DNA from 2 places in the Streptomyces sp. NPDC002004 genome. Region 1 is predicted to be linked to the other one. Evidence: riboswitches for the same ligand, from Rfam matches in the RefSeq annotation. Region 1 holds a riboswitch; the other holds the start of a gene.
The links. Region 1 has a riboswitch for glycine ahead of gcvT (glycine cleavage system aminomethyltransferase GcvT). Riboswitches for the same ligand answer to the same signal wherever they lie in the genome.
Positions count from the first base shown of each region.

Region 1 (4,184 bases):
GCGTTCCGGTTGACGGTGATGCCGACCTCGTGGAGGCGGTCCTCGGCCTGCTGGCCGTCCAGCTCGGAGTCGCGCAGGTCGACCAGGACGAGGTGGACGTCGGTGCCGCCGGAGAGGACCGAGCCGCCGGCAGCCCTGACGTCGTCCTGGACCAGCCGCTCGGCGATGATCCGGGCGCCGTCCAGGGTGCGCTGCTGGCGCTCCTTGAACTCCTCGGTCGCGGCGACCTTGAAGGAAACCGCCTTGGCGGCGATCACGTGCTCCAGGGGGCCACCCTGCTGACCGGGGAAGACCGCCGAGTTGATCTTCTTGGCGAGGTCCGCGGTGGACAGGATCACACCGCCGCGGGGTCCGCCGAGGGTCTTGTGGGTGGTGGTGGTGACCACGTGGGCGTGCGGGACGGGGTTGGGGTGCAGGCCCGCGGCGACGAGGCCGGCGAAGTGGGCCATGTCGACCATGAGGTAGGCACCGACCTCGTCGGCGATGCGGCGGAAGGCCGCGAAGTCCAGCTGCCGCGGGTAGGCGGACCAGCCGGCGACGATCAGCTTCGGCTTGGACTCCTTGGCCAGACGCTCGACCTCGGCCATGTCGACCAGGCCGTCGTCGCCGACGTGGTAGGCGACCACGTTGTAGAGCTTGCCGGAGAAGTTGATCTTCATGCCGTGGGTCAGGTGCCCGCCGTGGGCGAGGTTGAGACCCATGATCGTGTCGCCGGGCTTGAGCAGGGCGAACATCGCGGCGGCGTTGGCCTGGGCGCCGGAGTGCGGCTGGACGTTGGCGTGCTCGGCGCCGAACAGGGCCTTGATGCGGTCGATGGCGATCTGCTCGACCACGTCGACGTGCTCGCAGCCGCCGTAGTAGCGGCGGCCGGGGTAGCCCTCGGCGTACTTGTTGGTCAGCACCGAGCCCTGGGCCTGCATGACCGCGACCGGAGCGAAGTTCTCCGAGGCGATCATCTCCAGGGTCGACTGCTGACGGTGCAGCTCGGCGTCGACCGCGGCCGCGACATCCGGGTCCAGCTCGTGGAGGGAGGTGTTCAGAAGCGACATGGGTGAGTGGTCCTTAGTTGCCGGCGGAGAACGCGGAGTACTCGTCGGCGGAGAGCAGGTCGTCCGGCTCGTCCGTGACGCGCACCTTGAACAGCCAGCCGCCCTCGAAGGGGGCCGAGTTCACCAGCGACGGGTCGTCCACGACGTCCTGGTTGATCTCGACGATCTCGCCCGTGACCGGCGCGTACAGGTCCGAGACCGACTTGGTGGACTCCAGCTCGCCGCAGGACTCACCCGCGGACACCGTGCTGCCGACCTCCGGGAGCTGGGCGTAGACGACATCGCCGAGCGCGTTCGCCGCGAACTCCGTGATGCCGACCGTCGACACGCCGTCCTCGGCGGTCGACAGCCACTCGTGCTCCTTGCTGTAGCGAAGCTGCTGGGGGTTGCTCATGGCCTGAATTCTCCTGTACGCGGGGGAGTGGTGATGAACAAGGGGTCTTGGGATATGAGACGCGCGGGCGTCCGGCACCCTGCTGTGCGCAGTGTCACGCGTGATGCCTCTGTGACGTGATGAGACTTCCGTGACGTGGCATGATTTCTGCCGTTTTGGGCGCCTTGTACGGCTTCTGTGCTACTTCTGCCGCTTGTAGAAGGGCAGGGCGACGACCTCGTACGCCTCGTGGGCGCCGCGGATGTCCACGCCGACGCCCTCGGCGCCCGGCACGGCGTGCTCCGCGTCGACGTAGGCCATCGCGATCGGCTTGCCCAGCGTGGGGGAGGGGGCACCGGAGGTGACCTCGCCGATCACCTCGCCGCCGGCGACCACGGAGAAGCCCGCACGCGGCACCCGGCGGCCCTCGGCGATCAGGCCGACGAGCTTGCGCGGCGCCTTGGTGGCGGCGCGCTCGGCGGCGGCCTCCAGAGCCGCCCGCCCCACGAAGTCGCCCTCCTTCTCGAACTTCACGACCCTGCCGAGGCCCGCGTCGAAGGGGGTCAGTGCGGTGGTCAGCTCGTGCCCGTACAGCGGCATGCCCGCCTCCAGGCGCAGCGTGTCGCGGCAGGACAGACCGCAGGGCACCAGACCGGCCGGAGCGCCGGCCTCGGTCAGCGCCTGCCACAGCTTCTCGGCGTGCTCAGGGGCCACGAACAGCTCGAAGCCGTCCTCGCCGGTGTAACCGGTGCGGGCGATCAGCGCGGGAACCCCGGCGACGGTCCCCGGCAGGCCCGCGTAGTACTTCAGGCCGTCCAGGTCGGCGTCGGTGAGCGACTTGAGGATGCCGGGGGACTCGGGGCCCTGCACGGCGATCAGCGCGTACGCGTCACGGTCGTCGCGCACCTCGGCGTCGAATCCGGCGGCGCGCTCGGTGACGGCGTCCAGCACGATCTGGGCGTTGGAGGCGTTCGCCACGACCATGTACTCGGTCTCACCGAGGCGGTACACGATCAGGTCGTCGAGGATCCCGCCGTCCTCCCGGCAGATCATGGTGTACCGGGCCCGGCCCACGGCGATGCTGCCGATGTTGCCGACGAGCGCGTGGTCCAGCAGGGCCGCGGCCTGCGGGCCGGTGACGGTGATCTCGCCCATGTGGGAGAGGTCGAACAGGCCGGCCTTGGTGCGGACGGCGTTGTGCTCGTCGCGCTCGCTGCCGTAGCGCAGCGGCATGTCCCAGCCCGCGAAGTCGGTCATGGTGGCGCCCAGCGAGCGATGCAGCGCATCGAGGGCGGTGTGACGGGGGGCGTTGCTCATTACGTACTGCTCCCAGGGCATGCATGACGGGCGAGGACGATCCTCCCCATCTGTCATCGGAACCTGAGAGGTTCGCCAAGAGCCCGCACCGGGGACTCGGCTTGCACCTTGGGTGGAGCCACAGGGCTCGCTTTTCAGATCTGCCTCATCCACGCGGTATCGGGGCCTGAGAGATTCAAGGGAGGAACTTGCTCCTTCGGCGCCCCGGCCTCACGGCCGAGAGCTCTCCCGCGCGGATTCAAGCGGCCTGTATGCAGTTGGCGCGCACATCATTGCACGGCTCGCCGCGATGCGGCAGTCGCAGATCCGACCGGTACCCACGAAGCGGCGGTCCCGGCCCCGCGCTGCCCCGCCGGCCCGGCCCCGTGCGACCCCGCAGGCCCGGTCGCGGGGTGCGGGAACCGGGCGACTCCCTTGTGTCGGATTACCTTCTCTTTACACTCGTCGGGGAGAGGCACCGGAGGTGTCCGGAAGCAGTCGTATCCCCAGGGGGAGGCCGATCGCGGTGGACAGGACCAGGGCGTACGCCACCACGGCGGGGGTCGCGCTGCCCGGGCAGCGGCGCGTGCGCGCGGCGCACGGACCCGTCCCGCTCGTCCGGGACCTGCGCGGACGGCGCCCCGCCGTGCTGTCCTTCGCCGAGGGCGACGTGGTCGTCGTCTCCGGGCTGCCCGGCAGCGGCAAGTCGACGCTGATGCGGCGCACCGCCGCCGGCGCCCGGGTCGACTCGCAGGACATGCGCGAGCACTGGGCCCGCCGCATGCCCCGCTTCCTGCCGTACGCCGTGTACCGGCCGCTCGTCCGCATCGCTCACTACTGGGGTCTGCGCCGCGCGCTGGGTTCCGGAGGGAGCGTCGTCGTGCACGACTGCGGTACACAGGCGTGGGTGCGCCGCTGGCTGGGCCGTGCGGCGCGCAGACGCGGCACCGTGCTCCATCTGCTGCTGCTCGATGTGCCGCCCGAGACGGCCCGGGCCGGCCAGCGCGAGCGCGGCCGCGGCGTCTCGCACTATGCCTTCCTGCGGCACCGCAGGACCGTGGCCCGGCTGCTGACCGGAGTGGAGCGGGGAGAGCTGCCGCGCGGGTGTGCCTCGGCCGTCCTGCTGGACCGCCGGGCGGCCGACGCCCTGCGGACGATCGCATTCCATGGACGGAGCGTCCGCGGCGCACCCGGGACGCGTTAGGGTGCGACCCGCAGCAGCGTTACGAGCAGGTGGTAGGAAGAGATGGACATCCCGGCGCAGGCCGCCGCTCCCCATCCCCACGCGGGGTGGCCCGGCAACGAACTGGAGGAGGTGCTCGCCGCATCCCTCGGCGCCGCCGCATCGGCGGCCGGCCGGATCGTGGAGGTCCTCGGCCGCAGCCACGTCTGGGTGCCGCTGCCGAACGGCGGCAGCCCCGACGGCGGGAGCCTCGACCTGCCCGCCATCGAGATCGACGGCCAGG
Region 1 covers NZ_JBSFDP010000006.1:30,696-34,879, reverse strand. The annotation lists gene glyA (serine hydroxymethyltransferase) at 1-1,049, opposite strand, end outside; gene gcvH (glycine cleavage system protein GcvH) at 1,063-1,443, opposite strand; gene gcvT (glycine cleavage system aminomethyltransferase GcvT) at 1,624-2,739, opposite strand; glycine riboswitch at 2,884-2,980, opposite strand; gene ACWCP6_RS12285 (AAA family ATPase) at 3,245-3,922, shown strand; gene ACWCP6_RS12280 (enhanced serine sensitivity protein SseB) at 3,965-4,184, shown strand, end outside.

Region 2 (4,184 bases), on a different contig from region 1:
TTCGGTCTCTACCGCGACATCAGCGAGCAGGTCATGGGGCTGCTGCGGGAGCTGTCGCCGCTCGTGGAGCCCTTGAGCCTGGACGAGGCGTTCGTGGACCTGGAGGCCGGGGAAGCGGCCTGGGACGCGGCGTCCGCGCAGGCGGTCGGGGTGCGGCTGCGCACCGACATCAAGGCGGTGACCGGGCTGACCGGCTCGGTCGGGCTCGCGGCCTCGAAGATGCTCGCGAAGATCGCCTCCGAGCAGGCCAAGCCGGACGGCCTGGTGCTGATAGCGCCGGGCACCGAGCGGGCGCTGCTCGGGCCCATGTCGGTGCGGACGCTGCCCGGCGTGGGGCCCGCCACCGGGGACCATCTGCGGCGGGCCGGGATCCTCACGGTCGAGGAGATCGCGGAGGCCGGTGAGGAAGAGCTCGTACGCCTGCTGGGCAAGGCCCACGGGCAGTCGCTGTACGCGATGGCGCTCGCGCACGACGACCGACCGGTGGTGGCCGAGCGGGACGCGAAGTCGGTGTCGGTCGAGGACACGTACGACGTGGACATCCACGACCGGGTACGGGTCCGTACGGAGGTGCAGCGGCTCGCCGACCGGTGCGTGCACCGTCTGCGGGCCGCCGGCCGCTCGGGCCGCACCGTGGTGCTCAAGGTGCGGCGGTACGACTTCTCGACGCTCACCCGGTCCGAGACGCTCCGGGGGCCGACGGACGACCCGACGGTCGTACGGGAAGCCGCCGCGCGCCTCCTGGAGGCCGTGGACACCACGGGCGGGGTCCGGCTGCTCGGGGTCGGCGTCAGCGGGCTGGCCGACTACACGCAGGAGGACCTGTTCGCCCAGGCCGCCGAGGCGTCCGCGGAGAAGTCGGCGCACCACGAGCCGGCTCCGGTGCCGGCATCGGAGGAGCCCGCTGCGCCGTCCGAGCGGCGCTGGTCGGCGGGGCACGACGTGCGGCACGCGGTGTACGGGCCGGGATGGGTGCAGGGCAGCGGCCTTGGGAGGGTGACCGTACGGTTCGAGACGCCGGACTCGCCTCCCGGCCGGGTGCGCACCTTCCGGACGGACGACCCGGACCTGGAGCCCGCCCATCCGCTGCCCCTGGTGGCGGCCGCCGAGCGGGGGCTGGGGCCATCGGGCGGGGGAGCGGACGGCGGCGAGCCGGAGCACGCGGTGGCTCCGCCGGAGGCGTCGCCCGGAGCACCGGGAACCGCGCCGTCCGCGTGATGTGTCGGCCCCGGGTACAGGGCGGCGAGCCCGCCGTCTCCGGCCATCGAGCGGCGGCCCGGTCCGGGCTGCCCGGGCCGCGCGGGCGGCGGTTCGCCGCTGCAGGCCCCGGGGCTGCGGGCTCCTGTTTCAGGACTCGCCGTCGTCGTTCGACAGCCGGCCGAAGTCGTGGTCGGGCAGCGGGGGCGAGTCCGGCGCCGCGATGTCGAGTCCGTAGTGGTGGTAGAGCTGGAGCTCCTGCTCGGGCGACAGGTGCCGGCCGACGCCGAAGTCGGGCGCGTCCTTGATCAGGGCGCGTTCGAACGGGACGCGGAGCGTGCCTTCGACCAGTTCGCTGGGCTCCAGGGGAACAAAGGCGTCGCGGCTGAACAGACCGGTCCGTATGGCCGCCCACTCCGGAATACCGGTCGCGTCGTCGAGGTAGACCTCGTCCACGGTGCCGAGCTTGGTTCCGTTGCGGTCGAACGCCTTGCGGCCGATCAGGTTGCGCGGATCGATGTCGGTCTGCACGTGCCCTCCAGCTGCTCGCAACTCATCCGTAAGCACTACGAAAGAGCACATTGGGGCGGGCGGCCACTCGAGGTCCCCGTGCTGGTCCTCGCTGGTAGGCTGGCAGCGGCCGCTGACCCCGTGCGGGAGAGTCCCCTGGTTGCCACCGGGGGCGCCGAAGGAGCAAATCCTCCCCGGAATCTCTCAGGCACCAGTACCGCACGGACGAGGTCACTCTGGAAAGCAGAGCGGACGGCATCCGCTCTCACCGACGGTGAAAGCCGGTGCGCCCATGACGGGCGGACCGGCGAAGCTCTCAGGTTGAGATGACAGAGGGGGAGGCCGTCCGGGCACCCGCGCCGTGGTGCCCCTCGCAGGTCGCGCCAGACCAGGAGGCCTCCGCATGACCGCCAACCGCATTCCGCTCTCCCAGCTCGAACAGGGCATCCCCTTCGAGCAGCGTCACATCGGTCCCGATACCGAGGCCCGGGCCAAGATGCTCGCGCACGTCGGGTACGGCTCACTCGACGAGCTCACGGCGACCGCGGTGCCGGATGTGATCAAGAGCGCCGATGCGCTCGACCTGCCCGGTGGCCGCTCCGAGGCCGAGGTCCTCGCCGAACTGCGTTCCCTCGCGGACCGCAACCAGGTCCTGGACTCCATGATCGGCCTGGGCTACTACGGCACGTTCACACCTCCGGTGATCCTGCGCAACGTCATGGAGAGCCCGGCCTGGTACACCGCCTACACGCCGTACCAGCCGGAGATCTCGCAGGGCCGCCTGGAGGCGCTGCTGAACTTCCAGACGATGGTCGCCGAGCTGACCGGACTGCCCACCTCCGGCGCCTCCCTGCTCGACGAGGGCACCGCGGCCGCCGAGGCCATGGCGCTGTCCCGACGCATGGGCAAGGTCAAGAACGGCGTGTTCCTGGTCGACGCCGACACCCTTCCGCAGACCGTCGCCGTCATAGAGACCCGCGCGGAGCCGACCGGTGTCGAGGTCGTCGTCGCCGACCTGAGCAGCGGCATTCCGACCGAGGTCGCGGAGCGCGGCGTGGTCGGCGTGCTGCTGCAGTACCCGGGCGCCTCCGGAGCCGTCCGCGACCTCAAGCCGGTCATCGAGCAGGCGCACGAGCTGGGTGCGGTCGTCACCGTCGCTGCGGACCTGCTCGCGCTGACCCTGCTCGCCTCGCCCGGTGAGCTCGGCGCCGACATCGCCGTCGGCACCACGCAGCGCTTCGGCGTTCCCATGGGCTTCGGCGGCCCGCACGCCGGCTACATGGCCGTCCGCGAGAAGTTCGCCCGCAGCCTGCCCGGCCGTCTCGTGGGTGTCTCCGTCGACGCCGACGGCCACAAGGCCTACCGGCTCGCCCTGCAGACCCGCGAGCAGCACATCCGCCGTGAGAAGGCCACCAGCAACATCTGCACCGCGCAGGTGCTGCTCGCCGTCATGGCCGGCATGTACGCCGTCTACCACGGCCCCGACGGCCTGAAGGCGATCGCGCGGCGGACCCACCGCTACGCCACCGTCCTCGCCGAGGGCCTCAAGGCCGGCGGCGTCGAGGTCGTGCACGGCTCCTACTTCGACACCCTGACCGTGCGCGTGCCCGGCAGGGCCGCCGAGGTCGTCGCCGCCGCCCGCGAGGGCGGGGTCAACCTCCGCCAGGTGGACGCGGACCACGTGAGCATCGCCTGCGACGAGACCACCACGCGCACCCAGATCGGCGCCGTGTGGACCGCCTTCGCCGTGGAGGCCGACATCGACGTGCTGGACGCGTCGGTCGCCGACACCCTGCCCGGCGCGCTGCTGCGCACCGACGACTTCCTGAACCACCCGGTCTTCCACAGCCACCGCTCCGAGACCGCGATGCTGCGCTACCTGCGCAAGCTGTCCGACCGCGACTACGCGCTCGACCGCGGCATGATCCCGCTGGGCTCCTGCACCATGAAGCTCAACGCGACCACCGAGATGGAGCCGGTCACCTGGCCCGAGTTCGGGCAGCTGCACCCCTTCGCGCCCGCCGACCAGGCCCAGGGCTACCTGACGCTCATCCGCGAGCTGGAGGAGCGGCTGGCCGAGGTCACCGGGTACGACAAGGTGTCCCTGCAGCCCAACGCCGGATCGCAGGGCGAACTGGCCGGTCTGCTCGCTGTGCGCGGCTACCACCGCGCCAACGGGGACGACCAGCGCACCGTCTGCCTCATCCCGTCCTCCGCGCACGGCACGAACGCCGCGAGCGCGGTCATGGCCGGCATGAAGGTCGTCGTCGTGAAGACCGCGGAGGACGGCGAGATCGACATCGAGGACCTGCACGCCAAGATCGAGCAGTACCGCGACGAACTCTCCGTCCTGATGATCACCTACCCGTCGACGCACGGCGTCTTCGAGGAGCACGTCGCCGACATCTGCGCCGCGGTGCACGACGCCGGCGGCCAGGTGTACGTCGACGGCGCCAACCTCAACGCCCTCGTCGGTC
Region 2 covers NZ_JBSFDP010000064.1:7,676-11,859, reverse strand. The annotation lists gene ACWCP6_RS36425 (DNA polymerase IV) at 1-1,218, shown strand, start outside; gene ACWCP6_RS36420 (PRC-barrel domain-containing protein) at 1,348-1,728, opposite strand; glycine riboswitch at 1,842-1,937, shown strand; gene gcvP (aminomethyl-transferring glycine dehydrogenase) at 2,111-4,184, shown strand, end outside.
Region 2: it holds a riboswitch for glycine, as region 1 does, so the genes downstream of both, gcvP (aminomethyl-transferring glycine dehydrogenase) here and gcvT (glycine cleavage system aminomethyltransferase GcvT) in region 1, are expected to answer to the same signal.